Regions from separate parts of the Rhodococcus sp. B7740 genome, predicted to be linked through region 2. Evidence: riboswitches for the same ligand, from Rfam matches in the RefSeq annotation. Region 2 holds a riboswitch; each other region holds the start of a gene.
What was found. Region 2 has a riboswitch for S-adenosylmethionine ahead of NY08_RS20890 (aminotransferase class V-fold PLP-dependent enzyme). Riboswitches for the same ligand answer to the same signal wherever they lie in the genome.
Positions count from the first base shown of each region.

Region 1: it holds a riboswitch for S-adenosylmethionine, as region 2 does, so the genes downstream of both, NY08_RS08635 (bifunctional o-acetylhomoserine/o-acetylserine sulfhydrylase) here and NY08_RS20890 (aminotransferase class V-fold PLP-dependent enzyme) in region 2, are expected to answer to the same signal.
Region 3: it holds a riboswitch for S-adenosylmethionine, as region 2 does, so the genes downstream of both, NY08_RS21580 (ABC transporter substrate-binding protein) here and NY08_RS20890 (aminotransferase class V-fold PLP-dependent enzyme) in region 2, are expected to answer to the same signal.

Region 1 covers NZ_CP010797.1:1,863,360-1,873,728, forward strand. Annotated here, with positions in the region: gene yidC (membrane protein insertase YidC) at 1-719, opposite strand, end outside; gene NY08_RS08600 (DUF6412 domain-containing protein) at 783-1,121, opposite strand; gene NY08_RS08605 (DUF6412 domain-containing protein) at 1,184-1,468, opposite strand; gene NY08_RS08610 (DUF4153 domain-containing protein) at 1,509-2,939, opposite strand; gene NY08_RS08615 (HAMP domain-containing sensor histidine kinase) at 3,028-4,002, opposite strand; gene NY08_RS08620 (response regulator transcription factor) at 3,999-4,673, opposite strand; gene NY08_RS08625 (ABC transporter substrate-binding protein) at 4,846-5,889, shown strand; gene NY08_RS08630 (MFS transporter) at 5,902-7,041, opposite strand; SAM riboswitch class IV at 7,376-7,498, shown strand; gene NY08_RS08635 (bifunctional o-acetylhomoserine/o-acetylserine sulfhydrylase) at 7,671-9,020, shown strand; gene metX (homoserine O-acetyltransferase MetX) at 9,014-10,162, shown strand; gene NY08_RS08645 (DUF3017 domain-containing protein) at 10,178-10,369, opposite strand, start outside.
Region 2 covers NZ_CP010797.1:4,488,048-4,498,416, forward strand. Annotated here, with positions in the region: gene NY08_RS20865 (hypothetical protein) at 1-85, shown strand, start outside; gene NY08_RS20870 (hypothetical protein) at 149-769, shown strand; gene NY08_RS20875 (hypothetical protein) at 829-1,023, shown strand; gene NY08_RS20880 (M1 family metallopeptidase) at 1,110-2,447, opposite strand; gene NY08_RS20885 (Pls/PosA family non-ribosomal peptide synthetase) at 2,454-6,398, opposite strand; SAM riboswitch class IV at 6,611-6,726, shown strand; gene NY08_RS20890 (aminotransferase class V-fold PLP-dependent enzyme) at 6,781-8,112, shown strand; gene NY08_RS20895 (hypothetical protein) at 8,268-8,768, shown strand; gene NY08_RS20900 (YbaK/EbsC family protein) at 8,789-9,262, opposite strand; gene alc (allantoicase) at 9,407-10,369, opposite strand, start outside.
Region 3 covers NZ_CP010797.1:4,621,801-4,632,169, forward strand. Annotated here, with positions in the region: gene NY08_RS21555 (LLM class flavin-dependent oxidoreductase) at 1-1,039, shown strand, start outside; gene NY08_RS21560 (TfoX/Sxy family protein) at 1,138-1,476, opposite strand; gene NY08_RS25320 (HNH endonuclease signature motif containing protein) at 1,638-3,533, opposite strand; gene NY08_RS21575 (hypothetical protein) at 3,669-4,418, shown strand; SAM riboswitch class I at 4,523-4,616, shown strand; gene NY08_RS21580 (ABC transporter substrate-binding protein) at 4,841-6,457, shown strand; gene NY08_RS21585 (ABC transporter permease) at 6,462-7,442, shown strand; gene NY08_RS21590 (ABC transporter permease) at 7,435-8,328, shown strand; gene NY08_RS21595 (dipeptide ABC transporter ATP-binding protein) at 8,325-9,923, shown strand; gene NY08_RS21600 (LLM class flavin-dependent oxidoreductase) at 9,916-10,369, shown strand, end outside.

The sequences.
Region 1 (10,369 bases), 2.6 Mb from region 2:
CCCGCCGGGAACACCCAGAGCACGAGCTTGTTCATGATCGCGGTCTGTGGGTTGGCGAGCGCCGCTGCGTCCTGCCGGGCGACGGACGCCCGCGAGTTCATGTGCGTGGCCACCGCAGCGACGATCATCAACGGGACCGCCACGAACGCGATGCTCCACACCGACGGCACTCCACCGAACGGACCGAAGGCCTCGAGCACCTCCCGAGAACTGTTGACGGCCGCAGAGATCGGCGCGCCGAACAGGCGTGCGTCGAGAAAGGACTGCACATCGGCGGCGCTGAAGACATAATTCGCAGTGTTCGCATTCTCCTGCGCCGTCATACCCAGATGACCGAATCCGGTTCCGGTTCGATTGAACGAGCGCAGCACGTGCAGCAGACCGATGAAAACCGGGCCCTGCGCCAGCAGGGGCAGGCACCCCATCAACGGGTTGAAACCGTGTTCCTGCTGCAACTTCCGAATCTCGGCGGCCTGCCGAGCACGGTCCGCGGAGTATTTCTTCTGTACGGCCTCGATCTGTGGTCGGAGCCTCTTCATGGCGAGCTGCGAACGAATCTGGCCGACGAACGGCTTGATCAGCAGCGCCCGAAGTGTGAACACCAGGAATATCACCGACAGGGCCCAGGCGAAACCGTTGTCGGGGCCGAGCACGGACCCGAAGACTCGGTGCCAGAACCACAGCACGGCGGAGACGGGATAGTAGACGAAATCGAGCATGGTGGAGCACCTCACTGTGAGAGAAGTCGGTCGGTTGGCGTCTCGACCGGATCTCGCAGTGGCTCAGACGAAGTGGAGCCACCGGTCCGGTCCACGGACCGGACCGGGTGCTCTGGGCATGGGGCGACCTGGCGCATCGGGTTGCTGTTGCCTGCGGAACGATCCCCGAAGTCGCCGCCCGTCGGCGCCTGCAGCGCACGACGACAGCGGTGCGATCAGTGCGAGGTCGGACGGCGCACCGAGCACGACCAGGGACGCCGCGACCAGCGCACCGAACATCGCTATCTGTGCGGCGGGTTGGGCGTCGACGACGGCAAAGACGACGAGCAGGACGGCCAGGACGCCGACCAGCGTCCCGGCGTAGCGTCGAATCGCCATGTGGACAGGTCGAGAATCGAGCATCTTCGGTTCCTCGTGACAGCCTCGCGGACAACGGGTTGCGAAGGCGTGGGGGAACTTTCGAGCTACAGTGCCCCCACCGGCATACCGGGTGCGCGCGGCTGCGGGCGTCCAGGGGCATCCGGTCGATGTTGACGCCGGAACGCACCTCGACGGTGGCGTTCCTCTGCGGCGGGGCCGATAATCGGCAGCAGGCGCAGCAGTGCCGGAACATCGACGCGGTGCGCGAGCAGCATCAGCGTCGTCAGTGCCGCAACGAGAAGCAGGGCGAAATCTGCGGTTGCGGCCGGCATCGTCAGGTGCAGCGCCACGAGAAGCAGCGAGGTGACGACCATGCTCTGGTATCGCATCGCGCACCTCCCTGATGTGTCACTGAACCCGAGTCGTTGCTCAGGGTACAGATACCGAGGGGTCCGTGCACAGGTGCCAGGTGTCGCCGACGATGACCGGACCGCGGGCCCGTACACACGGACGCACGTACTCCGGCAGTCGGTCGAGCTCCGCGTCGGCGTCGGCCGACAACCCACCCACGTAGGACGTATCGATGCGTCCGGTCTGCTCGAAGCGATCGACGTTGTGCCGAGCGATGTACGCATCCGGGTTCAGGGCGGCCAGCGCGAGCACGGTCAGAACTGCACCGACCCCCACAGCTCTCGGTAGCCAGCGCCCCGACATCCGCACGCCCGACACCAGAACCAGTACGAACACCGATCCCAGCCACCACTCGACAGCCGTGACGAACAACCTGAGCGTCGTGTAGCCGTACTGCTGCTCGTACAACGACATTCGATGCAGGGCCGACGCAACGATCACCGACGACAGCAGGCACAGCGCTCCGAGCAACGCCCGCAGTGCGATGCGATCTCCCCGGTCTTCTCGTCGAGCCTTCGCGACCGTCACAGCGATGACGAGCAGTGTCAGTACCGTGACCGCGAGCAATTGCCAGAAGCCCTGTCGGGCGTATTCGGCATTGGTCAGACCCTCGGTGGTGAGGACGTGTCCCTGCCCGCCGAACAACGCCGGCACCTGAAACCCCACGAACACGGCGAACAGGGCCACCACCGCCCCGAGCGGAACCATCCACTCCCACAACTGCACTGTTCGACGCGGCGACGGTGCGAGCCGATCGAACCGAGGCGGATGCAGCGCGACGTAGGTGACGGCGAGCGCACCTGCTGCGGTGAGAACGAAAACGACAATGCGCCCGACGACGGACGCGGCATCGAACTCGGGTGTCACCGCACTCAGCGCATCCGCAAAACGCTTGTCGGCCGCACCGAACAACGCCGCGAACACGACGAGCAGCGCGATCGTGACAACCGAGACCATGCCGATCCGCACCGGCCGTGGCCCCTCCACATCGATCGAACCGGCTCCGCGTCGGGTCCACCGAGCCACGCGCACCGGCAGAAACACCGGCACCAGAGCGCCGAGTGCGATTCCCGTCCACGTCCAGGCACGAGAGAGGACCACCACCGCGACCACGATGGCGAGCGTCGTCGACATCGTGACGATCCACTCGGCCGCTCGCAGCGCAGACACGCTCGCCAATGCCAGCACTCCTGCCGCCCCTGCCCATTCCCACCGCGTGAGCCTGCCGCTGCGCGCTGCGAGCACGACGGCCACGAAGGCGAGGGCAGTGATCAGCACACCGAATGTGTTGTTCACCAGCGTCACCGAACCGATCAGCCCGGCGACAGCGGCCCCGATCAGCGCCGCACGGGGAGCCTGCGCATACCGCAGCACCGGCCAGGTGCGAGGCCCCCAAAAAGAGCGACCGTGCTTCGCAGTCGGATGAGTAGGAGTGTCGATCGTGGTCATGGCGCTTCCTTCTTCTGTGTTTCGGGCATGGAAGGTCGGCGGCTGCGGTCCGGGGACGTGCAGTCGCGGTTCGGATGTATCGAGCAAGTCAGTGTTCGGGGATGGCCACTCTGATGTGGCAGCCGAATTCGCTGTCGAGAACTTCGATGGTTCCGCCGTGCAGTTCGGTGGCCCAGCGCGCGATGCCGAGGCCCAGACCTGTTCCACCGTCGGTGGATCCGCCGCGGGTGAATCGGTCGAACACCGCATGGCGATCGGCGAGCGCGATGCCTGGGCCCTGGTCGACGACGTCGAATGCATACGCTTCGCCGATCCGATGGGCCCGTACCGTCACGGTGCTCGACTGGGGGGAATGCCGCACGGCGTTGTCGACGAGGTTGGTGATCACCTGTGTCATGCGAGATCGGTCGGCCACCACAGTCGAATCACCGGGCGAGACGACGATCGACACTCGTTCTCGGTGCACGACTGTCGCATCCTCGAGGAATTGCCGAACCGCGAACTCCTCCGGGGCAATGGTGAGCACACCGCCCTCCACCCGCGACAGGTCGAGCAGTTCGCTGACCAGATCTCCGAGTCTCTCGGTTTGGCGCAGCGCCACCGCCAGCGTCGCGGGATTCGGCTCGGTCACCCCGTCGACCATGTTCTCGAGCACGGCACGCAGCGCAGCGATGGGCGTCTTCAACTCGTGCGAGACATTGCCGATGAGTTCGCGGCGGTACTTCTCGGCTGCTTCCAGATCACTCGACATGGTGTTGAACGCCGTGGCCAACTCCCCCACCTCGTCCCTGGATGTCGCCCGCACTCGCGTCGAATAGTCGCCTCGCGCCATCGCTTTGGCGGCCGAAGTCATCTCGCGCAGTGGTGACGTCATCCCGTGGGCGACGAATTGGGTTGCGGCCAAGGACACGACGAGCGCGGCGAGGAGGGTGTAGCGAAACTGCCAACCCGCCCCGATCCAGAAGACGACGCTCGCGAGGACCAACACCGTGCCCACGACGAGCGAGACCTTGAGCTTGAACGACCGCAACGGATCCAACGGTCGCGGCAGCATTCGAGTCATCGCGGAGACTCCACGGCGTAGCCCACGCCGTGCACGGTGCGAATGAGATCGCCACCGAGTTTGCGCCGCAACGCTTTGACGTGAGAATCGACCGTCCTGCTACTGGCCGAATCGTCCCAGCCCCACAGTTCCGACAGCAGGGTTTCACGCGAGACGGCGGTGCGCGGCCGCGCGGCCAGATAGGCGAGGATGTCGAATTCCGTTCTGGTCAAATGGATGTCGCCGGAGGGATCGGTAACCCGCCGTTCCCGGTGGTCGATCTGCACGTCACCGATTCGAACTGCCTGTGGTTCGACGGCCACCGCACGCTCGGCACGCCGAACCAGGGCGTGTACGCGAGCGACCAGCTCGCGCATACTGAACGGCTTGCCCAGGTAGTCGTCCGCGCCGACGCCCAGGCCGACGAGCATGTCCGTCTCGTCGGACTTGGCCGTCAACATCAACACCGGCACCGGGCGGGACGCCTGAATCCGGCGGCACACTTCGAGCCCGTCGAACCCGGGCAGCATCAGATCGAGCACCACCACGTCGGGATCGATCCGGGCGCACGCGTCGACGGCGGACGGGCCGTCGGCGGCCGTGACGACCTCGTACCCTTCGCCGCGCAGCCGGGCGGCAACGGCCTCGGAGATCGTGGGCTCGTCGTCGACGACGAGAACTGTGCGGCTCATGAGAATCGACCCTAGAGGGCGCACGTGGAGGAGCCCGTCGGGAAATGTGGAGGTTCGGTGAAGGTTCGAGCAGCTCGTTTCTCGTCGCAGGGCCAGGCGGACTCAGTGGCGCGCTGAAATTAGGTTCGGCTACCCTTCCCGGCGTTAGCCAACCCTTACGAAAGGCGTCTCGATGCTCATCCGACCTCTTCACCGAACCTGGGCGGTGTGCGCGATTGCGCTGACCACCGCGGGAATGCTGACTGCGTGCTCGAGTTCCGCCGACGAGGCACCGCCGACGGCCGGTGGCGCGTCCGTTTCGGCGGCGTTCCCGGTGACGATCGAGCACGCGTTCGGTGAGACCGTCGTCCCGGACGAGCCCACTCGCGTCGTGGTGGCCGGGTACACCGAGCAGGACACGGTCCTGGCACTCGGCGTGATACCCGTCGGGGTCACCGAGTGGTACGGCAACCAGCCGTACGCCACCTGGCCGTGGGCCCAGGCAGCGTTGGGCGACGCACAGCCCGAGGTGCTCTCGAACGACGACGGATTCGAGACGGAGAAGATCGCCGCACTCGAGCCCGATCTGATCATCGCCACCAACGCGGGTCTCACGGCGGAGAGCTACAGCATGCTCAGCGACATCGCGCCGACGCTCGCACAGTCCGACGCATCGACTGCCTACTTCGAACCCTGGGAAATCCAGGCCGAGAAGATCGGCCGTGCACTCGGAAAGAAGTCCGAGATCGACGCATTGATCGAGGGCGTGAACCAGAAGTTCGTCGACGCTGCGGGCGCGCACCCCGAATTCGCCCGCAAGAAGGCGATCTTCCTCCAGAACGCGTTCTACGAGGGCAAGGCGATCGCGTACCAGGACGGGTTGAGCACGGACTTCCTGACGAAACTGGGCTTCGTCATCCCGGATGACATCGACGCGTACGTGCCTGCCGACGGCAGTGCGCAGGCGAGCATCCCGCTGGAGAACCTGTCGGTTCTGAACGCGGCCGACGTGTTGATCTGGGGAACCGAGGAGCCCGGCGACCGCGCACAGTTGGAGAAGGAAGCGGTGTACAACGCACTCGAGCCGGTGAAGGACGGCAACCTCGTGTTCACCGACGGTGTGACGGCAGGAGCGATCTACTTCACCAGCGTGCTCAGCCTGCCGTACGTGATCGACAAGCTCACCCCGGCACTGACCGAAGCTCTCGGGGGAACTGCCGCGACCATCACCGGCTGATCCGGCGCGACTCTACGCAGCCGAACGCTTGTCCATCCACATGGCGGTGGCCAGAACACCGAGACCGGCCACCGCCAGGCCCGAGCCGACAGCGGCGGGTGCCGTGTAGCCGAATCCGGCGGCGATCACGGCACCACCGACTGCCGCTCCGATGGCGTTGGCCAGGTTGAACGCGGCATGGTTGAGCGATGCGGCGAGCGTCTGGGCGTCCTCGGCCACGTCCATCAATCTCGTCTGCAGACCGGGTACCACCGAGGAGCCGGACGCACCGATGAGGAACACCAGCAGTAGCGCGGTGATCGGGTTGTGTGCGGCCACGACGAACACCGCAAGGAACACGGCAGTGGCGGCCAGGCCGACGAAGGTGCCCTTGAGCTGGTAACGGTCGGCGAGCCATCCGCCCGCGTAGTTTCCGGCGACCATTCCCAGGCCGTAGATCATCAGGGCGACCGGGACGAGTGCGCGGGCCAGACCGGCGACATCGGTCAGCGTCGACGCGATGTAGGTGTACACCGCGAACATGCCGCCGAATCCGACGATGCCCACGAACAGGGTCATCCACACCTGGCTGCGGCGCAGTGCGCCGAGCTCGGTGATGGGGCTGGTGGTCGGCATCGCGTCGAGTCGCGGCATCCACAGAACGAGCGCGGCGACGGTGAGGGCACCGATGACGGCCACGAGAGTGAACGCACTGCGCCATCCCAGCGCCTGCCCGATCCAGGTCGCCACCGGTACGCCGACGACGTTGGCGACCGAGAGTCCCATCATCACCATCGCCACGGCCTTGGCTCGTTTGCCGGGTTCGGCGAGGTGGGCAGCCACCAGAGCCGCAACACCGAAGTACGCACCGTGCGGCAGACCCGCAACGAATCGCGAGGCCACCAGCTCGTCGAAGCTCGGCGCGAACACGGTGCCGAGGTTTCCGAGGGTGAAGGCCACCATCAGCGCCAACAGCAACATCCGGCGCGGAACGCGGGCAGCCAGGGCTGCGATGGTCGGGGCACCGACGACCACACCGAGCGCGTACGCGGAGATCATGTGGCCGGCCGAGGGCTCGGAGATCCCCATCGTCGTCGCGATGTCCGGCAACAGACCCATCGACGCGAACTCCGTGGTGCCGATTCCGAAGCCGCCGATGGACAGAGCCAGCATCGCGAGCTTGCGGCGGGTGGAGTGCGGTCGGTGACTGACACTCAGGCCACTCGACACCTTGCCGCGCGCAGCGCTGACTCGGGCAAGAGCGGAATCGGTGACAGTCACAGCAATACAACCTTCGTGTGGAGATCGGGGGCAGAGGAAGCGTCCTGGAGTCGAGCCTGTGAAAGAAGGCCGACCGAAGCAGGAACGTAGCTCCGGTCAATTGTCTTCCCGAAGGTGTCCCGTTTTCGCGTCTACGAGCGGTGATAGTCCTCACCCGAGCATCTGCTCGAGTTCCGGCAGAGCCCTTGTTCCGGTGATGTGCCGTCACCCGCTAGGATATTCGCCAGGTCATGAGTGCCAGCATCGAGCCCCGGCTTGCTGGCCGGCAACCCTCCAACCGCGGTGGGGTGCCCCGGGTGAACGACCAGGCCGATCCGGTATGCGAGTGCCGTATCGACAAGCGCGGGTCCGCAGGAAGCGGACCCACTGAACCTTCGGCCCCCAGGGTCCGAAGCCTGTCAGGAGGTTCTCTCATGTGTTGCTGTACCGATACGCCCCGTAGCGCTCGACTTCTCGAGCTTCATTCGATATTCGAATCGTCTTAGACGGACTCGTCCAAAGAAAACGGAGTATCACCAGCCATGACCGATTCCACCCCCGACGTCGTCGACGCCACCGGAGCCCCCACCGAGGATCCGTTCACCGATCCTGCCGCCGACTGGAGCTTCGAGACCAAGCAGATTCACTCGGGCCAGACCCCGGACGGCACCACCAAGGCTCGTGCGTTGCCGATCTACCAGACCACCTCGTACACGTTCGACAACACCGATCACGCAGCTGCCCTGTTCGGCCTGGCAGAACCCGGCAACATCTACACCCGCATCATCAACCCGACGCAGGATGTCGTCGAGCAGCGCATCGCCGCCCTCGAAGGTGGAGTCGCGGCGTTGTTGCTCGCATCGGGTCAAGCCGCCGAGACGTTCGCGATCCTCAATCTCGCGGAGGCAGGCGACCACATCGTGTCGAGCCCGCGGCTCTACGGCGGCACGTACAACCTGTTCCACTACACGCTCCCCAAGCTGGGCATCACCGTCTCGTTCGTCGACGATCCCGACGATCTCGAGCAGTGGCGTGCCGCGATCACTCCGTCGACCAAGGCGTTCTACGGCGAGTCGATCTCGAACCCGAAGAACGACATTCTCGACATCCCGGGGATCTCGGCCGTGGCCCACGAGAACGGCATCCCGCTGATCGTGGACAACACGGTGGCGACGCCGTACCTGCTGCAGCCGTTGAAGCACGGGGCCGACATCGTGGTGCACTCCGCGACGAAGTATCTCGGCGGCCACGGAACCGCGATCGCGGGCGTCATCGTGGACGGCGGGACGTTCGATTGGACGCAGGGCCGTCATCCCAACTTCACCACCGCGGATCCGAGCTACCACGGCGTCGTGTTCGCCGATCTCGGTGCGCCCGCATTCGCGCTGAAGGCACGCGTTCAACTGTTGCGCGACATCGGTGCTGCGGTCTCTCCGTTCAACGCCTTCCTCATCAGCCAGGGCCTGGAAACGTTGAGCCTTCGGATCGAGCGGCACGTGGCGAACGCACAGAAGGTTGCCGCCTTCCTCGCCGGTCGCGACGACGTCGTCTCGATCAACTACGCCGGACTCGAATCCTCGCCGTGGTACCAGCGCGGGCAGGAGTTGTTGCCGAAGGGGCAGGGCGCGATCATCGCGTTCGAGCTGAAGGGAGGCGTTGACGCGGGCAAGAAGTTCGTCAACGCACTCACTCTCCACAGCCACGTCGCTAACATCGGTGACGTGCGCTCACTCGTCATCCATCCCGCTTCCACCACCCATTCCCAGCTGACTCCGGAAGAGCAGCTGGCGTCGGGTGTCACCCCCGGCCTGGTGCGTCTCGCCGTGGGCATCGAGGGAATCGACGACATCATCGCCGACCTCGAGGTCGGATTCAGCGCGGCGGCATCTTGAGCCACAGCTGCGACACAGGCGTTCGTCCGGAGGCGGTACTTCCGTCTCCGGACGGGCGGTTGGGAACCATCGACATCGGTGGTCTCGATCTCGAGAACGGCGCTCGAATCCCCCAGGTCACCGTTGCGGTGCAACGCTGGGGCGAACTCGCCACCGACCGCAGCAACGTCGTGCTCGTCGAGCACGCCCTGACCGGGGACTCGCATGTATCCGGTCCGCCGGATGCCGATCACGCTCTGCCCGGTTGGTGGAACGGAATGGTCGGTCCCGGCTGCCCCATCGACACCGACGAGTGGTGCGTCGTGGCGACGAACGTGCTCGGCGGCTGCGGCGGGACCACGGGCCCGAGCAGCATTTCTCCCGACGGCATGCCGTACGGATCTCGCTTCCCGGACATCTCCATCCGTGATCAGGTCGCTGCCGAGGCGGCCGTGGCCGACGTACTGGGAATCGAGCGGTTCGCAGCCGTCGTCGGCGGCTCGATGGGCGGGATGCGCACCCTCGAATGGATCGTTGGCCATCCCGACCGAGTGGCGGCCGCCTTGGTCCTGGCAGTCGGCGCCAGGGCAACTGCCGACCAGATCGGTACCCAGACGACACAGATCGCCGCGATCAAGGCCGATCCAGGATGGCTCGGCGGCAACTACCACGACACCGGCACCTCGCCGACCGCCGGACTCGGCATCGCGCGACGCATCGCGCACCTGACGTACCGGACCGAGAGCGAACTCGACAACAGGTTCGGGAACACACCGCAGAACGACGAAGACCCGTGGGCCGGCGGCAGATACTCCGCACAGAGCTACCTGGAGCATCAGGCTGCCAAACTCGTCAACCGGTTCGACGCGGCGACGTACGTACTGCTCAGTGAGGCAATGAACCGTCACGATGTGGGCCGTGGCCGCGGCGGAGTAGCCGAAGCTCTTGCGTCCACGCCGGTTCCGACGATCGTCGGCGGAGTCGACTCCGATCGCCTGTATCCGCTTCGCCTGCAGAAGGAGATCGCTCGCGAGCTCCCGCAGTGCCGCGGACTCGAAGTGATCCAGTCTCGCGACGGACACGACGGCTTCCTCACCGAGGCCGATTCGGTGGCGAAGCTGCTCGCCGAGACGATGGAGCTGGCCCGCCTCGGACGGCGCTGACACCGCCGGACAAGGTCAGTCGGTCCCCAGCGGATCGATCGACAGCGACAGAAAGACGATCGCTCCGCCGACGCAGCCCAGCGCCAGCACATCGAACACACGACTGCGCACTTGCAGTGTGCCGACTCGTGTTTCGGGCAGGCACAGCCGCAGGACAGCCGCCAGCAGTGCGGCGCATCCGAAGATGAATGCGCCGCGCCGCCAGCG
Region 2 (10,369 bases):
CGACGCCCCGTTCGACGTCTACGAGCCGGGGGAGCTGAGCGACACTGCCCGGCCTCTTCCCCCCGAGGTCACTCCCGCGCCATGACATAGGTCCGATCCGCTCGGGTCGCTGCGAGCCGACCCGTTCGGCTCTAGGATCAGCGGCATCATGCTGCAGTCCTCGCGCACGGTCCCGCCGCATCGGGTACCTCCGACGGTGGCGCTCGCGGGTGCGACCGTATGGAACCGGCGCGAGGCGTACTGGTTCCTGATCGCGGTGATCGTGCCGGCCGCCTGCTGGTCCGAATATCCGATGGTGGTGCCGTACGTCTTCGCGATCGTTCTGCTCGGGGCCCTGGCGTTTCGCAGCCGACGGATTGCCTGGTGGGTATCGATGCTGCGGTGGGGAGTGATCGCCGACGTCGAGAGCGTGGACACCGCTCTGCGCGGCGACCGTAACCTTCGCCTCGCGCACGCCACGGGATGGAACGTCCAACGACGTTGGTACACAGGGGTTGTCACTCAATCCACGGTTCGGTACCGGGCCGGGGAAGCGCGCGGGCACCTGTTCGTTCGGGGACTGCCGTTCACCAACGGTGTGGTGCTCGCGCACTCGAAGCAACCGTCGTGTGCCATGGCCATCAGCGACTTCCCCTGCGATCTGCAATTGGACGGCAAGGGACGCTGGGCGGCGTCGTTCCCGAGAGGTTTCTGGCTGCAGGCACTGGCGACGTCGGCGATGTACGGCTACACCGTGGCAGGCCTCGCCCTGTCGCTCGGGTATCGCTGACGCAGCCGATGCGGTGGGTACCGTGGAGCGGGTACCCACCTCGTACGACGGGAGCGGACATGAAGTACAACTACTCCGGCCCCTGGCCGATTTTCGCCGTGCTGGGCGTCATCGTGTTCTGGGTGCTGTTTCAGGTCGTGGCACTCGATGCGAGTGTCGGCCGCGCCATCGCGTCGCCGATCAATCTTGTCGCGCTGATGTCGGTGGGCTTCCTGACCATCGGTTACGCGCAGAAGCGCCGTCGCCGGGTCTAGCGGGCAATCGGCTCCCCAGACTTGGATTCCGGCCCTCGATTGCAGGCCGATATCGGAAACTGGGGAGCCGATTGGCGACGCTGGAACTACGGCAACGACGGCAGCTGCGTGTCCACGAGCCATGCGTCCCACAGACTTCGGGGGCACCCGAAGCGGGAGGCGAGGTCGGTGAAGTCCGCCGTTGCGACCGTCGAGTAGCGGTACTTGGAGGTCCATTCCTGGATCAGTCCGAAGAAGCGCTCGTCGCCGATGGTGCGCCGCACGGCGTGCAGTGCCAGTGCACCGCGCTTGTACACGCGGTCGTCGAAGATGCGGGCGGGCCCGGGATCGCTGAGCTGTAGGTCCATGGCCAGTCCGCGCTGAATGGTGTGTGCGCGCTTTGCCTTGTCGTGAGCCGTTGCGCCGCCGGAGTTCTCGGCCCAGATCCACTCGGAGTAGCAGGCGAATCCCTCGTGCAGCCAGATGTCGGCCCACTTGCCGAGAGTCAGCGAGTTGCCGAACCACTGGTGCGCCAGCTCGTGCGCGACGAGACGCTCGTAGTACCGGGAACCGGAACAGTGATTGGCTCCGAAGATCGACAGCCCCTGCGCCTCGATCGGAATCTCGAGATCGTCGTCGGTCACCACCACGGTGTACGACGCGAAAGGGTAAGGGCCGTACAGCCGTACGAACGTATCCATCATCTGCGGTTGACGACCGAAGTCGTGATCGAACTGCGCGCGCAGGCGCGGCGGAGTGATGGCCTTCATTGGCACCGGTCCCGGGCTGACGATGCGATGCTCGTACGGACCGATCTGAATGGTCGCGAGGTAACTGGCCATCGGCTCGGGCTGCTCGTACACCCAGGTGGTGCGGCTGGCGCGAGTCTGCTTGCGCACCAACGTTCCGTTGGCCACCGCGTAGTACGGCGAATCGGTGGTGATGGTGATGCCGTAGCTGGCCTTGGACACCGGATGGTCGTCGCACGGGAACCACGACGCGGCCCCGTTGGGCTGGCTGGCGACGATCGACCCTTCGGCGAGCTCGTCCCAGCCGACCTCACCCCAGAAACCGTTGATGGGCTTGGGGGTTCCGCCGTACGACACCGTCACCACCAGTGCCGCGCCCGACGCGATGGGCTTGGCGGGCGTAATCTTCAGCTTGCCGCGCTGGTGGCTGAACTTCACCGATCGCGAGCCGTTGACCGACACCTTCGACACGTTCATCGCCGGGCCGAGATCGAACGCGAACTTCGACACCGTCGCCGTGGTGACCGCGGTGATCTTCGCCTTGCCCGTCAGCCGGTTGCTCTCGACCTTGTATTCGAGATCGAGTTCGTAGCGCGAGACGCGGTAGCCCCGATTTCCGTTCTGCGGAAGGTATGTATCGATCGGATTGTCGCTGGCATCGACGTCGAACACCGGTGCCACCAGCCTGTCTGGCACGAAAGATCACCCCTCGTTTCGGTCGTCGCGGATGCGCGGGAAGGGATCCCCCTTGGCCCAGGGCGCGATCGGATTGCCCTGCCAACGAGTATGCGCGGGAACCGTATCACCGCGCATCACCAGGGAGGCAGGCCCCACCGTCGCGCCGTCACCGATTCCCGATGCAGGCAGCGCGACACAGTGTGGTCCCAGTGTTGCGCCTCTACCGAGATCGACCGTGTCCATGGACATGATCCGATCATGGAACAGGTGCGTCTGCACAACGCACCCTCGGTTGACGGTCGCACCGTCGGCCAATGTCACCAGATCGGCCTCGGGAAGCCAGTACGTCTCGCACCAGACTCCGCGGCCGATATCGGCACCGAGCCATCGCAACCACATGTTCAACACCGCTGTGCCCTCGGCCGCGCGCGCGAACCACGGCGCGGCGACGGTCTCGACGAAGGTGTCGGCCACCTCGTTCCGCCAGACGAACGAACTCCACAACGGATGATCGGTCTTGCCGATCCGGCCCACCCACAGCCACTTCGCCAACGCCGACACCGCAGCGGCCACGAAACCGGCGACGAGAAGCACGAGGCCACTGACCAGTGCCGCCAACCAATATCCGACGGCGTCGGCGACGGCGGTCAGCCCGAACAACACTCCGAGTCCGATGCCGAACGTCACGACGACGGGAATCAACCGACACGTCTCGACGAGCGAGCGGGCGACCTTCAGCTTGCGTGCCGGATCGAACGTGCGTGACGAGTCCGCGCTACCGGCGGCTCGACGCAGTCGCACCGGCGGGCTGCCGAGCCACGACGAGCCGGACTTCGCCTTGTCCGGAGTGGCGGACAGCACGGCGACCAGACCGTTCTTCGGGACGGTTCGGCCGGGACCGGTCATGCCGGAATTGCCGAGGAACGCTCGCTTGCCCACCTTCGCATCGCCCAGATGCATCCAGCCGCCGCCGAGTTCGTAACTGGCGACCATGGTGTCGTCGGCGAGGAATGCGCCGTCCGCGACCGTGGTGAACTTGGGGATCATCAGCACCGTCGACGCCTCGACGTCCTTGCCGATCTTCGCGCCGAGCAGCCGGAGCCAATGGGGCGTCAACAGCGACGCGTAGAGCGGGAACAGGAACGTGCGCGCCGAGTCCATCAGGCGCTCGGTGGCCCACACCTGCCAACCGATGCGGCTGCGCACCGGGTGGTAGCCGCCGACGAGGCCGATGCTGAGCACCCGCACCGCAACGACGGTGATCAGCGCGAACACCGCCAACGACACCAGCGTCGCCACGGGCAACATCACCAGACCACGCTCGAAGGCGTCGAGCACGGAGTCGGCGGTGTGAATCCACCAGCCCATCAGCACCAGGCTGACGCCGATCGAGAACAAAGCCATGCCGGACAGGAACAGAGATGCGACGCCGTAGGCGAAGACCCAATGGGTTGCGCGTGGTGGAGCTTCCGCGGGCCACGGATGATCGGCCTTGCCGACCTTCTGAGCCGGCGAACCGGACCACATCTGGCCGGCCTTCACGCGTCCGACGACGGCGGAGCCTGCCGTGACGACCGCGTTCTTGCCGACCTTGGTGCCGGGCAGCAGCGTCGAGCGGGCACCGACGGTGGCACCGGCACCGATCTCGATGCCGCCGATGTAGACGAGATCGCCGTCGATCCAGTGACCGGACAGATCGACCTCGGGCTCGATGGAGCAGCCGTCACCCAACTCGAGCAAGCCGGTGACCGGCGGCAGGGTGTGCAGGTCGACGCCCTTGCCGATCTTGGCACCGAGAGCGCGCGCGTAGTAGACCATCCACGGTGCGCCCGACAGGTTCGACGCACCACTGGCATCGGTCAATCTCGTTGCGGCCCAAAGCCTGATGTGCATACTCCCGCCGCGCTCGTACGCGCCCGGTTTCAGCCCGGCCAACAGGATGCGCGATCCGATCACCGAGATCGCCATGCGGCCGACCGGGGTGATGAACAGGACGAATGCCAGGAGCACCCACCACCAGGACAGCGTCGGAGCCCAGGGCACGTCGCCGAACCAGGACATGACGTTGAACAGCAGTCCGAGCCAGGTGACCCACTGCAATCCGGTCAGGGTGGTCAACGGAACGGTTGCAGCGATCTGCGCCCATTGCGCGGTGCGCGAGGTCGGGGCGACTTCACGGGGAACGGCCTCGACGACCGGCTTCAGGTCGTCGAGATACTGCGCCAGCGAACCCAGCCGCGGGTGGTCGTAGAGCTGCGCGACGGTGATCTCGGGGAACCGCTCGCGCAGCGCCGTCACCAATTGCGCGGCCGACAGCGAACCGCCACCGTTGGCGAAAAAATCGGCGTTCTCGTCCGCGATCTGCGCGCCGAGGATGTTGGTCCACAGTTCGGCCACCCACCCCGCCGTGCCGCCGAGCGAGGAGGCACCCGCCATGCCGGGCAGGGGCCACGGCAGGGCATTGCGGTCGACCTTGCCCGAGGTACGCGTTGGCATCTCGTCGACCAACGCCAGGCGCGGAACCAGCGCCGCAGGCAACTGTTCGGCGAGCAACTCGCGAGCGGCTTCGAGATCGAAATCGGGGTTGGTGCTCGCGAGATACCCGACGAGCACCGAGTTACCGGCAGCCGTCTTGCGGATGGCGGCCGCCGCACCGCCGACGCCCGGAAGTGCTTGCAGCGCATTGTCTATCTCGCCGAGCTCGATGCGTCGACCGCCGAGCTTGACCTGGTCGTCGGCGCGACCCTGGAACAACAGACCTTCGAGCTCCAGCTTGACCAGATCGCCGCTGCGATACGCCCGTTCCCACCCGAGGGACGGCATGGGCGCGTACTTCTCGGCGTCCTTGGCCGGGTCGAGATACCGAGCGAGTCCGACGCCCCCGATGACCAGCTCGCCGACTTCGCCGACCTGCACCGGGGTGCCGGAGCCGTCGACGACAGCGAGGTCCCAGCCGTCGAGGGGGAGCCCGATCCGGACCGGACCCTTGCCGTCCATGATCGCCGCACAGGCGACGACCGTCGCCTCGGTGGGGCCGTAGGTGTTCCAGACCTCACGGCCCTCGACGGCGAGGCGCTCGGCCAACTCCGGCGGGCAGGCTTCGCCGCCGAAGATGAGCAGCCGCACCGCTTCCAGAGCCACCGCGGGCCACAGCGACGCCAGCGTCGGGACCGTCGAGACGACACTGATGTCGCGGGAGACGAGCCACGGGCCGAGGTCGAAGCCGGACCGCACCAGAGACCTGGGCGCGGGAACCAGACACGCGCCGTGCCGCCACGCCAGCCACATCTCCTCGCACGACGCGTCGAACGCCACCGACAATCCGGCCAGCACTCGGTCGCCCGGACCGAGCGGATCCTTCTGCAGGAACATGCGGGCCTCGGCGTCGACGAACGCCGCTGCGTTGCGATGACTGACGGCAACGCCCTTGGGAGTGCCCGTCGAACCCGAGGTGAAGATGACCCACGCGTCGTCCTGCGGGGTGGGCGGTCCGGCATTGTGTTCGGTGAGGTCGTGCTGAGGAACGTCCTGCTTGGGGGCAGTACCGGCGGCGATTCCGCCCGCGGTGACGATGGCCGTCACCTGCGCCTCGCCGAAGACCAACTCGGCCCTCTCCTCGGGGTCGTCCGCGTCCACCGGCACGTAGGCAGCACCGACCGCGAGGATCGACAGGATCGCGACGTAGAGGGAGAACGAACCCGACGGCATGCGGATTCCGACGCGATCGCCGCGCCTGACACCGGCGTTGGCGAGCCACTGAGCGCCCTCGGCGATATCGTCCAACAACTCGGAGTAACTGACCGACACGGCACCGTCGTCGATCGCGGGGGCGTCGGGGAAACGATGTGCCGTGTCGCGGAGGATGTCGATGAGCGTCCGGGCGGGTGGAGCCTGCGGCGAGCGAAGAAACGCCGCCGGGGCAGGTGCTGTGTCCGCGCTCGAACCCGGCAGATCGTTCTCTCGATGCACAGACAACCGGGCGTCCTTCTCGTTCGTTGCAAGTAACTCTGCGTTGGCAAGTGATTCTGTGGTGCTGGCGAGCAGCAGCGCCGTTGGTTATCTCACGTTCTGTTTGCCAGCAGGTGAACGAGCGCGCCTTCCCACCGCGGGAATCCTACTGCGGCGCAGGGGCGAGTCCCGGCTTGACAAAACGGCAGCGAGTTTGCGAGTGTCTCTCCCACGGTCACGAGTACCAGCATCAAGCCCCGGCTAGCTGGTCGGCAACCCTCCTCCGCGGTGGGGTGCTCCGGGTGACGACCAGGCTGATGCCGGAAAACCGGCGCGGCAAGCGCGGACTCGTTCACCACGTCCTTCGGTTGCGGGTCCCTCGAACGTGAGGGCTTGATCTGTCATGACATCTGTACTCTCCCGCCCCTGTGCTCCTTTTGCCCCTGTTTCGGGCACGGATCTACAGGTGCCGCTGGTCCACGGCGGCACATGCACTTACGCGAACTTCGATTACGCCGCCAGCGCGCCGGCCCTGGACGCGGTGACCGATCGGATCGCCGAACTGCTGCCGTTCTACTCGAGCGTGCATCGGGGTGCCGGCTACGCCTCACGGGTCTCGACGGCGGCGTACGAGAAGGCTCGGGTGACGGTCGCTGATTTCGTTGGTGCGCACAGTGATTCGGTGGTGGTGTTCACACGGAACACCACCGACTCGCTGAACCTGCTGGCCGCCTGCGTGCCGGGCGATACCGTGGTACTCGACATCGAACACCACGCGAACCTGCTCCCGTGGCGCGATCGACGAGTGGTGGTGGCGGCGTCGACCCTCGCCGAGACCATCACGCGGCTCGACGTGGAGCTCGCCGCGAAACCTGCTGCACTACTGGCGATCACGGGCGCATCGAACGTCACCGGTGAGGTACTTCCCATCGCGGAACTCGCAGCACTGGCGCATCGGCACGGCGCACGCATCGCGGTGGACGGTGCCCAGCTGGTTCCGCATCGGCGGGTCGACATCGCCGCACTCGGCGTGGACTACCTCGCGTTCTCCGGCCACAAGCTCTACGCCCCGTTCGGCGCGGGAGTGCTTGTGGGCACACGTGATTGGCTCGACGCCGGTGAGCCGCACCTGGCCGGCGGCGGCGCGGTGCGCAGCGTGAGCATCGACAACACCGACTGGGCCCCGGCACCGCAGCGGCACGAGGCGGGCACGCCCAACGTGCTCGGGGTCGCCGCTCTCGCCGCGGCCTGCGAGGCCATCGCCGGATTCGACGGTGCCGAGCTGCAGGCGCACGAGCAGGAATTGTCGTCCCGACTGCGGCGCGGCCTGACGGATCTGGACGGCGTCGAGCAGCTCCGGGTCTGGGCCGACGCGCCCGACAGTGTCGGCATCGTCACCTTCACCGTTGCCGGACGCGATCCCGGTGAGGTGGCCGCGTACCTGTCCGCCGAACACGGAATCGGCGTGCGCGACGGCAAGTTCTGCGCACACCCCCTGCTGAGCCGGCTGGGGCACGCGGCCGGAGCGGTTCGAGCCAGCATCGGCCTCGGCAGCTCGTCGGCCGATGTGGACCGACTCGTCGACGCTCTCGCCGCCCTGGTCGAGTCGGGACCGAACTGGCACTACGCGGAGGATGCCGGCTGGTGGAACCCCGTACCCGACCCGCGACCCTTCCCCGAGCTGGCCGACGGGGCCGCCGGGGTTGGATCCCCATGCAGCCCCGCAGGCCGTTAGCATGGCGTCATGACCGTGAGTGTCGTGTGGACGGGCAACCGTCACTGGAGCAACAGATACGTGGATCTGTGCCGCACTGCGTCCGGGTCGTGTTCGAGTTCGGCTCCGCTCCGACCGAATGCGTTCACCGACTTCCAGAAACAGGACCACCACTCATGTCGCACAACTTCACCCGTGTCGCCGTCGAATTCTCTGCAGGTTGGACCGAACTGACCCTGCCGTCGGACGGTGACGTAGTCCGGATCCAGGCCTCCGACCTGCGCGAATCCCAGCAACACCGGGCCCGGGTGCGGGCCGAGGCAATCGAGCGCGGCGAATCTGCCGTCAGCGCAGCAGTGTTTCTCGACCTCGAGGTCCACATCGCAACCGATGCGCGGACTGCACGTCGGGAATTCGCCGCACTGGACGCGCCGACCAGCCCGGCGTCCATCCGCTACGTCGGAACACCGGCGGGCCTGGCCAGTTTGATCTCCGATGTCACCGCGGCCGATGTGGCCGACGGCGTGACGTTGACGGTGCCAGGCGATGTCGCTCGCCAGTCGGTACTGATCAACAACGCAGTGTTGCCGCTGCTCGAATCGCGCGGCACCCGACTCGACATCGACGTCGTCGACTCGGTCCTCGGCGCACCGATCGCCCCGACACTCGCGTCCTGAGCCCCGACAGCGGGGCAGGGTCAGGTGACGTCGATCGCCAGACCCGCGGTGATGCGCACCAACTCGGTGAACGTGGACCGAAAGATCGTGTTGGTGTGACCGGCGGCCGCCCACACCTCGGCGTACCAGGCCAGATCCTGGTCGACGAACGTGTCCAGATTGGTGGGGTGGCCGACCGGTGCGATGCCCCCGATCGGCTGCCCGGTTGCGTGCTTGGCCGTGTCCAGGGGCGCGCGCATCAACGTCCCGCCCAGACGCTCACCGGTGTGCTCGAGATGAACGTTGTGGGCACCGGAAACCAGTAGCAGTACCGGCTCGTCGTCGAGCAGAAACACCATCGACTTCACGATCGCACCCACTTCGACGCCCAGCGCCGCGGCAGCATCGGCGGCGGTGTGCGTGCCCTCAGGGCTGTTGACCACCACACCGTGATGGCCGCGAGAGATCAGAGTGTCGGCAACATGGGCTGCATTCGGATGAAGTAGCCGGGTCATGTGCCAACCCTATTGCCCCGCGACCGTTTACGCAGATGCTTGCTTATCCGGTCGTTCCGCAGGCTCCACTCCCGCCCTACTGGGTCGTTCCCGCAGGCTCCACTCCCGCCCTACTGGGTCGTTCCTGCAGGCTCCACTCCCGCCCTACTGGGTCGTTCCTGCAGGCTCCACTCCCGCGAGATCACCGAACAGTCTCAATCGCGCCATCCCGCCGTCGGGGAAGATGTCCATGCGCACCTCGGAGACCGGGGTGTCGTGGGTGAGCACGAAGCGATGCCGGGTGTCGGGCTGCAGCGTCGTACGTGGCAACAGTTCGATCCACTCGCCGTCGCCGAGCCGGCCACGCAGAGACGCCGCACCGGGCGCGTTTCCGAGGAAGCAGGTGGTGTCGAGTTCGGCCAGAGAGATGAGCCCGGTGCCGGCGAGCTGCACCTGAACCCAGTCGTTCGCCTCGTTGCGTCGACGCGAGGTCTCCCAGCCTTCACCCATCGACCGTGGGGGTCCGGGGAAGAGCAGGTTGTTGGGCGAGCTGTAGAACATGTTCGAGCATGCCGAGACGTACGCGCCGTTCTCGAGTGCAGCCAGGTCCACCGGCCCGGCAGCGAGAAATTTCGGGTCGGGCTTGCCGCGGCCGAGCACCCGCAACCGCGCCACTCCGCCATCGGGATAGATCGACAGCTTCACGTGCGTCCACCGAGCATCGGAGGCGACGGTGAACCTGTTCTCGCTGTCGCCGTCGACCGAGCTGCGCGGGACGATCGTGGTCCACTCCGTCTGGGTGTGAAGCTCCTCCGGTGACGGAAAGCCGTCGACCTCGGCGGCCTCGATCGAGATCTCCGGCGGATAGTTTCCGGTGAACCACGCGGTGTCGACGACGACCGCCGAGACGACACCCGGCGCTCCGAGACGAACGATGGCCTCGTCGTAGCCGGCCTCGCGTCGGCGTCGTGTCTCCCACCCGTCGTAGATCTGGCCCTTGTGTCCGAACGTCGCCGTCGAGTAGTCGGCTTTTCCGGGCCGGACGAGATTCTCCTTCTCCGCGAACGTCTCGTCGTTCGCCCACACGACTGCGCCTCCGAGTGTGCGGACGGCGAGATCGGGCAGTGG
Region 3 (10,369 bases), 130 kb from region 2:
GATTCTGCAGGAGCATCCGTTCAACTTCGCGCGGAAGATGTCCACGCTCGATCACGCGTCCAACGGCCGTATCGCCTGGAACATCGTGACGAGCCTGTCACCCAACGCTTGGCGCAACTTCGGCTACGGAGATCTGGCTCTGCACGAGGATCGATACGCCTGGGCGGACGAGTACGTCGACGTCGTGTACAAGCTGTGGGAGGGGTCGTGGGACGACGGAGCTCTGTTGCAGGACAAAGCATCCGGTCGACACGGTGATTTCTCGAAGGTGCACAAGATCGATCACGTCGGTGCGCGCTACAGCGTCGAGGGCCCGCATCTCGTGGCTCCGTCTCCGCAGCGGACACCACTGTTGTTCCAGGCCGGATCGTCGCCGACGGGCCGACGCTTCGCTGCGCGCAACGCCGAGGCCCAGTTCATCGCCTCTCCCACACCCGAGGCCGCGCGCTCGCTCATCGCCGACACGCGCCGTCTGGTCGTCGAGGCAGGGAGGTCCCCCGGAGACCTCGAATTCTTCCAGGGTCTGTCGTTCGTCATCGGTAGTACCGAGAGCGAAGCTCGACGCAGAGAAGCGGAGTTGGACGAATACGTCGACGACGAGGCGATGATCGCGCACGCTGCGGGTGGGATCGGCATAGATCTGGGCTCCTACGATCTGGACACTCCGATCGGTCAGGTGCAGGGACAAGGCTCGCAGAGCACGTTGGCGTGGCTCCGCGAGGCGATCACCGATCGAGAACCCACCGTTCGGGATCTGGCGCACATGCGGACTCGGAGCGGGCGGGTAGTGGGAACGCCGGAGTCCATCGCCGATCGTCTCGAACAGTGGCGCGACGCCGGCGTCGACGGGATCAACGTCATCAACTCGACGATCCCGGGCAGCTACCTGGAATTCATCGAACATCTGATGCCGGTTCTTCGGCAACGCGGGCTGGCGCAACGGGAGTACGGCCGGGGCACCGTCCGAGCCAAACTCACCGGCCGGGACAGACTGCCCGCGTCGCATCCGGCTGCCCGATACCGGGGTGCCTTCAGCTGATGCCAGGCCGATAGCCGAGTTCATCGTGATAGCACCCAAGGCAGTGACCCTGTTGTTGGCAGCCGCATAGACCCCCGTTGTACGACCGGAGTTTGCGTTCAGTCCGCACTGTTGGCGTTGTGCTCCAGGGCTGCAGCGACCCAGAACTCCAGTGCTGCTTCGATCGTCAGCGATGCAGCGTCGATGGTGATCCACCCTTGGCCCATCGACCGGTCTCGACCCATCACGGCGTGGTGTGCTCCCTCCCGCTGGAGATATTCGGGTTCGCGCACACCGTCGACACGAACCAGCAGCGCACGGCTGCCTGTGCCGACACACACCACCATCTTGTCTCGTACCAGGAAAGCCAGACCACCGAACATCTTCTGCTCGCGCAGATTCGCTTCATCGGCGAGAGTGGCGCGGACGCGGTCTGCGAGTAGCTCGTCGTACGGCATGTGCTGCCTCCCCGGTGGTCGCTGCACTCATCGAAGACCCGTTCCGCATCGGACGCAACCGCGAATCACCCCGTGTGTGGACTGCTGTGTCGGTAGCAGGTTGTGCAGAAGCAGAGCGGTGTCCTCGAGGCAGTGCTGTGCCCTGAGACTGGTTCGGATCGTCAGGCGGGTTGTCGTGGTTCTTCGTCGCCTGCATCGTCGTGCTGGTCGGGTGGGTAGAGGACTTCCTCGGGGTGGTGGGCGTGATTGATCAGGCCTCGGCGTTTGGGATCCATTCCGGCGGGTGGGTGCCACAGGGTGCGGCCCGGGTACCGGTGTCCTGCTCCGGTTTTGGTGGTGGCCCACTTGCCGGGTCCGGTACCGACGAGTGCGTGGTGCATGTCGCAGCCGAAGGTGAGGGAGTCGATGTCGGTGAGGCCGCCGGTGTTCCAGTCGGTGAGGTGGTGGGCTTGGCACCAGGTTGCGGGGCGGGTGCAGGAGGGGAAGCTGCAGCCACGGTCGCGGGCGATGAGCACGATGCGTTGGTCGGCGGAGGCGATGCGTTTGGATCGGCCGAGGTACAGGGCTCGGCCGTGGTCGTCGAAGATGGTCAGGTAGTGGTGGGCATGGGAGGCCATGCGGATGGCGTCGCGGATCGACACCCGTGATCCGGTGGCGGTCATGGCGTAGCCGCAGCCGGCTTCGAGGTCTTTGAGGGTCATGGTGACGATGGCGGTGACGGGTAGGCCTCGGTGGGTGCCGAGTGTCCCGGAAGCCAGGGTGTGCCGGAGCGCGAGTTTGAGGGCGTCGTGTTGGCGTTCGCGTTGGGTGCGGATATCCCGCGCGGCGGCAGCGTCGCGTGCTGCGGTGTCCGGTGCGGTGTCCGGTGCGTCGTCGGTGTCGGATCCGACGGCGTCGTCGGGATTGGTTGCGAGGTCCGGGTCGGTTGTGTCGCCGGGCTCAGCAGTGTCCTGTGGTTCTGTGGTGTCGTCGTGCCCTGTGCCGCAACCACAGTCGAGGCCGTCACCGCACCGGCCATCACCGTCGCAGGGATCGTCGCCGTCGAATGAACCGTCGTTCCACAGTCCCGCATCGCTCCACAGTCCCTGATCGCTCGTCGAACGGTCGTCCGGCTCCGGTGGCGGTGGGGTGTCGGTATCGCAGACGCCACTCGGTGTGGGCGAATCCGGTTCGGCTGCTGCAGGATCGGGACGCGCACCGTCACTCGTGCTGTCCTTGCCGCCGGTCTCGTCGTGGATGATCGATGTGGGGTCGGCGGGGTTGTTGACGCCCGGTTTCGCGGCTTTGGAGAACAAGGCTTCGAGGTAGGCCCGTAGTTCGGGGTCGACGCAGAATTTTCCTTCCGACATTCCGTCGGCACCCTGCTCACCGAGGTAGAAGAACGCATCCCTGCGTTTCGGTGGTTTCGGTGGCTTCCCGTCTTCGTCTTCGTCCTCGTCTTCGTCGTGGTCGCCGTCGGGGTTGAGGATCGAATCCAGGTGCGCCACCAACGGTGCGAAGTCGTCGGGTCGCCTGGTCGAGGCGTAGCCCGCCAGTTGTTCGTCGGCGAGCTCGCGCGTCTGCGGGTCGACGTCTCGGGGCAGGTGGCGGAAGAATTCGCGGATCATCTGCACATGCTTGGCGTCGAGCAGCCCCGCCCGCAACGCAGCAGCAGTGTGCGGCAGCAACGGCGGCAGGACTTCCCCGGAGAGGGCGGTGCGATCACCCAACTCGGCAGCCAGACGCACCCGAGCACCGGCTGCTCGCGGGGTGATCCGCAGCATCCACGCCACCGACGACGGCACCGATCCCGGATACACATCGAGGCCGTGCTGAGAGATCAGCTCATTGAGCCAGGTGTACGAGTGCGCCGTCAGAGACCTGGTCGCCGTTTCCATCCGCTGAACCACCGCGCGCCGGTCCGCGTTCGACCACGACACCGACGCCTGCCCGGCCAACTCCGCGACCGCGGACTCGACCCGGTCGACCAACACAGACAAGTCGGGATCGGACACCTCAGGGGCGGGCGGCACCGTCTCGATGCCGTCCACCCCTGATCCGCCGTCCCCCGAAAGCATGCACAGAATCTATCGCGACCCACCGACACACTTTCGAACACACGTTCTCCGCATGGGCACGCTGCGAGACGGTCGAACCGAGCAGAATCGCCAACCTGGAATCGGTATGTGGCGCATAACAGATGGATCGATAGTGTGACGTTGTCGATTCTGCGTAACGCCGAGTCGCGCCAGCGCTGGTCAGGGCGTTCAATAACGGTCAAGGCCGACTTAACGACCACAGCAGCGGCGCTGGTTTCGGTGACGATCGTGCTGCGTGTCAGTAACTCCGCCACTCGTGTGTCGAGCCGGTGTCCGTCAGCTGCGTGTGACCCAATGGGGATGATCGAGATGAACGACGCGTTTCGCTTTTTCGCTTCGTGCAGTTCGCCGAGAGAATTGGTCACCCGACTCCAATTCGGCACGACGGAATTGTGGTCCGAGGACTTCGACCTCCCCACCCGTTGGCGGTATATGGCCGACTTGATCGACTCCGATAGAGGGCTGCTCGCCGAATTGGACGGCGCAGTGTCCATACCGGTCGTCGAGACCCTCACTGCGACGGCGGAACTGTGCAGACAATCGGCTACCGAGCGTGTGTTCGCATCCGACTGGATGCTGCTGCGGCGTGCGTTGGCGTGGCTCGAACGCACAGGTTCCGAAGTCGACCACGCGCTACTTGCTGTGGCCGACGAGTTGACGCTGATCGGGCTGGATGCTGCGGAGCAGGATTTCTCGGTCGCAACTTGGCTGTGTGTGGATGTATTGGATCGGTTCGCCGCGGCCGACGAAACAATCGGCTATTGGGTGCGACGCGTGTGCGATCACGAATCGAACAGGTCAGAGCAACACATCGATTCGGAACCTATCGGCAGCGAAGACGCTGAATTGACCGTTGCCGTCTGACTGTTGGGGTGATTCCGGCCGCCGTCCATTCCGAGTCCCACGTCGTGCGCAATTCCTACCCCGGTTGGCAACTGCGCCGACCCTCTCGTAGTATCTGAAACGTAGGACCATCCAGAGCGACCGAGAGACCTGGCTCTATGACGTCGCAGCAACCCCCCGCTCGTCGGGTGAGGGTGCTACCGCCGGGACCGATGGAGGAATTTACGTGAACACCCGAGTCGCCTCAGGTTTCGTCGACGGTTGCCGCCGTCTCCATGTGGATCTGTGCCGTCTGAACGGTTCGACCTGTCTTAGCTGACATTTCGGCACCGTACTTTTCGACACCACACCTCACCTCACCATCTGCACGACCTCCTTCCTGGGCACACGTGGCTCGGACGCGGGAGTTCGTGTGCGATCGACCAGATACCGGAGACACCCACGTGTCCACTCGCCCTGTTCTTTTGGTGGCCGGAGTAATCGCCGCCACCGCCACACTGCTCGCCGGGTGCGCTGGTAGCGCCACCACCTCGAATGCCGATGCCGGCCCCGCCCAGCCGGGCGGCACGCTGCGCTACGGCCTGTCCGGGGCCCCGACCTGCTCCGACCCCGCGCAGTCCGGCACCAATCAGACGATCTATGTCACCCGACAGGTGGTCGACTCACTCACCGATCAAGATCCGGAGACCGGCGAGATCGAACCGTGGTTGGCCGAGAGCTGGGAAGTGAGTCCCGACGCGAGGTCGTTCACCTTCCAGCTGAAAGACGGAGTGACGTTCAGCGACGGCACCCCGCTCGACGCCACCGCCGTCAAGGACAATTTCGATGCCATCACCGCAACCCTCGGTGCCGCCAAGGCGCCACTGGCCGCCAGCTACCTGACCGGATATCAGGGTGCCACGGTCGTCGATCCGCTCACGGTCCGCATCGAGTTCTCGGCACCCAATGCGCAGTTCCTCCAGGCGAGTTCGACACCTCAGCTGGGAATCCAGTCCACTGCGACGTCGGCGCAGTCGGCCGAGTCGCGGTGCTTGGGTACCAACATCGGATCGGGACCGTTCACCTACGCGGACTACCAGCAGGACCGCTCCGTCACCTTGGCCAAGCGAACCGGATACAACTGGGGCTCTGCGGTATTCGGCCACGAGGGCGAGGCGTACCTGGACCGCATCGAATTCACCATCGTGCCCGAGTCGGGTGTACGTACCGGCAGTTTGTCCTCCGACCAGCTCGACGCGGTCAGTGACGCGCTGCCGCAGGACGCGCCGCAGATCGAGGCGGTCGGTGGCCGGATCCTCACGACATCCAACCCCGGCGTTCCGTTCGGCATTCAGCCCAACGTCACTCGCGGTGCGCTGCAGGACCCCGCCGTCCGGACGGCTCTGGTGCCGGCGATCAATCGTCAGGAACTCGTCGACACGGTCCTCGGACCGGACTTCCGAACGGCCACAAGCACATTGGCCAGTGCTACCCCGGGCTACGTCGAACTCGCAGATGTCACCTACGATCCCGAGAAGTCGAAGTCGCTCCTCGACGCCGCGGGCTGGGTTCCCGGTGCTGACGGAATACGCGAAAACGACGGACAGAAGCTGAGTTTCAAGGTCATGTATTCGGCCGTGTTCGCCGGCAACCAGGCGATCCTGGAGTTGACCCAGCAGCAGTTGCGCGCGGTCGGCGTCGACCTACAGCTCGAGCTGGTGTCCACGTCGGAGGCGACGGCGCGGCAAGGCACCAAGGACTACGACTCCACGTACTACAACAGCACCCGCGCCGACGGCGACATTCTGCGCACTTCGTTCGCAGTCGACGGCCGCAACCTCAATGCGCGCGGCCCGATTCCGGATCTGGATGCATCGTTGACGGAGCAGCTCTCGGCCACGGACGTTGCAGCGCGCAACGAGATTCTCGCAACCGCGCAGGAACAGATCCTCGACAACGGATTGTGGATCCCCACGATCGAGCTCTCGCAGGCCGTCGGCGCGGCTTCGGCGGTGCAGGATCTGAAGTTCGAGGCCTCGGCCCGCCTGCAGTTCTTCGACACCTGGCTGAGCGGGCAGTAGCGCCGTGATCCGCTACATCGGGCAGCGAGTACTGCAGGCACTTGCGGTGCTGTGGGCCGCCTTCACCATCTCGTTCATCGTTCTCTTCCTCCTTCCCTCGGACCCGGTCAGTCTTGCCGTCGACTCGGCCGGATCGGGCACGCCGGCGGACGCTGCGGCCATCGCCGAACTGCAGGCTCGCTACGGCCTGGATCAGCCGGTGCTGGTGCAGTATTGGCATTCACTGGTCGGGTCCGTGCAGGGCGACTTCGGATTGTCCATTGCCACCGGCCAACCGGTGACGACGGCCATCCTCGACGCGGTGCCCAGCACACTCGGTCTGGCGGCCACTGCCCTGGTGCTGGCGGTCGTGTTCGGATCCGCGGTGGCCTACACCGCCACGTACACCCAGATCGCATGGCTGAAGAACCTGTTGCTCGCCCTCCCACCGCTCGGGGTGGCCGTGCCGACGTTCTGGGTAGGACTGCTGCTGCTGCAACTGTTCTCGTTCCGACTTCGCTGGTTCCCCGCATTCGGTGACGCAGGCGCAGCGTCGTTGGTGCTACCTGCCGTGACGCTCGCTCTACCGACCGGCGCTGTGATCGCCCAGGTTCTGGCCACCAGCATGGCCACCACGTGGAAGCAGCCGTTCGTCGATGTGGCTCGTGCCAAGGGGGTCTCACGCCTGCGGGTGCAAACTCGACACGTTCTGCGACTGTCCTCGATCCCCGCCTTCACGATTGCCGGGGTCCTGGTCGGCACCCTGCTGGCCGGATCGGTAGTGGTCGAGACGGTCTTCTCGCGTGCAGGAGTGGGACGTCTGACCCAGACGTCGGTGCTGGCGCAGGACATTCCGGTGGTGCAGGGCATCGTCGTTCTCACTTCGCTGGTCTTCGTCCTGGTCAATCTCGCAGTCGACCTGCTCTATCCGCTGATCGATCCGCGCATCGTGCGCGAATACCGGCCCGCGCAGGCCAGTGCAGAACCGGAGAAAGCTCATGTCTGACATCCTGATTCGTGAACCTGCCGTCCATTCGACGAGTCCCGAGGCAAGCGAAGCAGCACCGGTACCCACGCGGCGACGAGGTCTGCGAGACGTGGTGAAACACATCTGGCTCGGTGCCTCCGTGATCGTGCTGTTGTCGGCTCTCGGGTTCGCGCTGTTCCCGTCCGTGTTCGCCAGCGGCGACCCGCTGGTCGGCACGCCGGCCGACAAGCTCCAGGCACCCAGCGCGTCGCACTGGTTCGGCACCGACAACATCGGCCGTGACGTCTTCACCCGAGTGGTCCACGGTTCCGGACTGTCGCTGACGGCAACGCTGTTGGCGGTCGGTATCGCACTGGTGGTCGGCTCGATCATCGGTCTGGTCTCGGGCGCCGTCGGCGGAATCGTGGACGCGGTGCTGATGCGAATCGTCGATGTCCTGCTGTCGATTCCGACGTTGTTGCTTTCGTTGGCGCTGGTGACCGCACTGGGCTTCGGCACCGTGAACGTCGCTATCGCCGTCGGAGTCACGCTGATAGCCAACTTCGCCCGAGTGATGCGCTCGGAGGTACTGCGGGTGCGCAGATCGCTGTACGTCGAAGCGGCGTACGCCTCGGGTGTGCGGTGGTTCGATGTCTTCCGCAGGCACATCCTCAGAAACTCGTACGGCCCTGTGATCGCTCTCGCTGCAGTCGAATTCGGTATGGCGGTTCTCGCGGTATCGGCGCTCAGCTTCCTCGGTTTCGGTGCTGCTCCGCCCACCCCGGAGTGGGGATCGCTGATTTCCGAGGGCCGCAACTTCCTGGCCACCGCATGGTGGATGACCACATTGCCGGGATTGGTGATCGTGGCTGTCGTCGTGTCCGCGCACCGCCTCGGGCATGCACTCGAGAGGCGATCGCGATGAGCCCCATTCTCGAAGTAGAGAATCTGCACGTCAATTACGGTGAGACGACCGCCGTCTCCGGCATCGGGTTCACCGTCGACCGCGGTGAAGTGGTGGCCGTGGTCGGTGAATCGGGCTCCGGAAAGTCGACGACTGCGCACGCCCTCATCGGCCTGCTCTCGGGTTCCGGACGCATCGTGGGCGGATCGGTGACGTTCGACGGGCAAAGGCTCGATACGGCGTCGGACAAGACGCTGAACCGGTTGCGCGGCCGCCACATCGGGCTCGTCCCGCAGGATCCGACCACTTCGCTGAACCCGGTTGTTCGCGTCGGCGACCAGGTTGCCGAGGTGCTGCGGGTGCACGGTCTGGCCGATCGCCGCTCCGCGAAGATCGAGGCGATTCGGATCCTCACCGAAGCCGGGCTGGACAACCCCGAGGTGCGGGCGCGGCAGTATCCGCAGGACCTGTCCGGTGGGCAGCGTCAGCGCGTATTGATCGGAATCGCTCTCGCGTGCCGCCCGGAACTGGTGATCGCCGACGAGCCGACCAGCGCCCTCGACGTCACCGTCCAGCGTCGCATCCTGGACCATCTCGACACCAGGATCGCCGAGACCGGTGCCGCGGTCCTGCTGATCACCCACGACCTGGGCGTGGCTGCGGACAGAGCCGACCGCCTCATCGTCATGAGCGCAGGACGGATCGTCGAATCCGGCCCCACTGCAGAGGTGCTGGCGAACCCGACCCACGCGTACACACGTCAGCTGTTGGCTGCAGCGCCCTCGTTGAACACCGCCGTACGACCCGCGCGCCCCACGGTCGGCGAGCCGATCCTGACGGTCGGCGACGTCTCGAAGCGCTTCACCATCGGCCGCGGCGTCCACCTCGATGCGGTCAAGGGAGCCACATTGACCGTCGAACGTGGGCGGACGGTCTCGCTCGTCGGCGAATCCGGTTCCGGCAAATCCACGTTGGCGCGCATCGCGATCGGTCTCGAGAGCGCGTCGTCGGGGTCGGTCACGTTCGACGGCAGGGACATCACGGGTCTGCGTGGCAAGGCCAAGCGTGAACTGCGGCGGCGTGTACAGATCGTCTATCAGAACCCGTACGCCTCACTGAACCCGAAGTTGCGCGTCGGGGAGATCGTGCGAGAACCGTTGGACGCGTTCAAGGTCGGTACCTCGCGTGAGCGTTCCGAGCGTGCCAGGACGCTGCTCGATCAGGTGGCACTCACCAGCGATTACCTGGCCCGGCGGCCGGCCGAGCTCTCCGGTGGGCAGCGTCAGCGCGTCGCCATCGCCCGCGCGTTGGCCCTCGCGCCGGAGCTGGTGGTGCTCGACGAGCCGGTCTCGGCCCTCGACGTATCGGTGCAGGCGCAGATCCTGACGCTGCTGGGCGACCTGCAGTCCGAGCTGGGTCTGAGCTACCTCTTCATCTCCCACGATCTGGCCGTGGTGCGTCAGATCAGCGACACCGTGGCCGTGATGCAATCCGGAGTCATCGTGGAATACGGCGACACCGCAGCACTGTTCGACAATCCACAGCAGGACTACACCCGCGAGCTACTCGGGGCCATCCCCGGAAGCGCGCACGAGAAAGCGAGCACCAGTGTCTGACACGCTGTTCCTGACCGCGATCGAGCTGAAAGGCACCGGCGCACATTCGCAGGCCTGGCGTTGCCCCGACTCCCGCGCCGAAGAAGTGTTCACAGCAGGATTCTGGATCGACCAGCTCCAGGCTGCAGATCGAGCAGGTGTCGATGTCGCCTTCCTGGGCGATTCGTTCGCCAGTCGGACGCTCGAGGCCGCAGCCGTCGCGGCACGGGCAGCCGCCCTCACCGAGAAGATCGGGCTGGTGCCCACGATCACCGTCACGCACACCGAGCCGTTTCACATCTCGAAGCAGATCGCGAGCCTGGATTTCGCATCCCACGGCCGGGCCGGGTGGCAGGTCGAGGTCAGTCCGGGAGCCGAGCAGGCAGCGCTGTTCGGTCGGAAAGCGGAGCAGGACAACAGTAGTCTGTGGCGTGAGGCGGACGAGGCAGTCGAGGTCGTCACCAGGC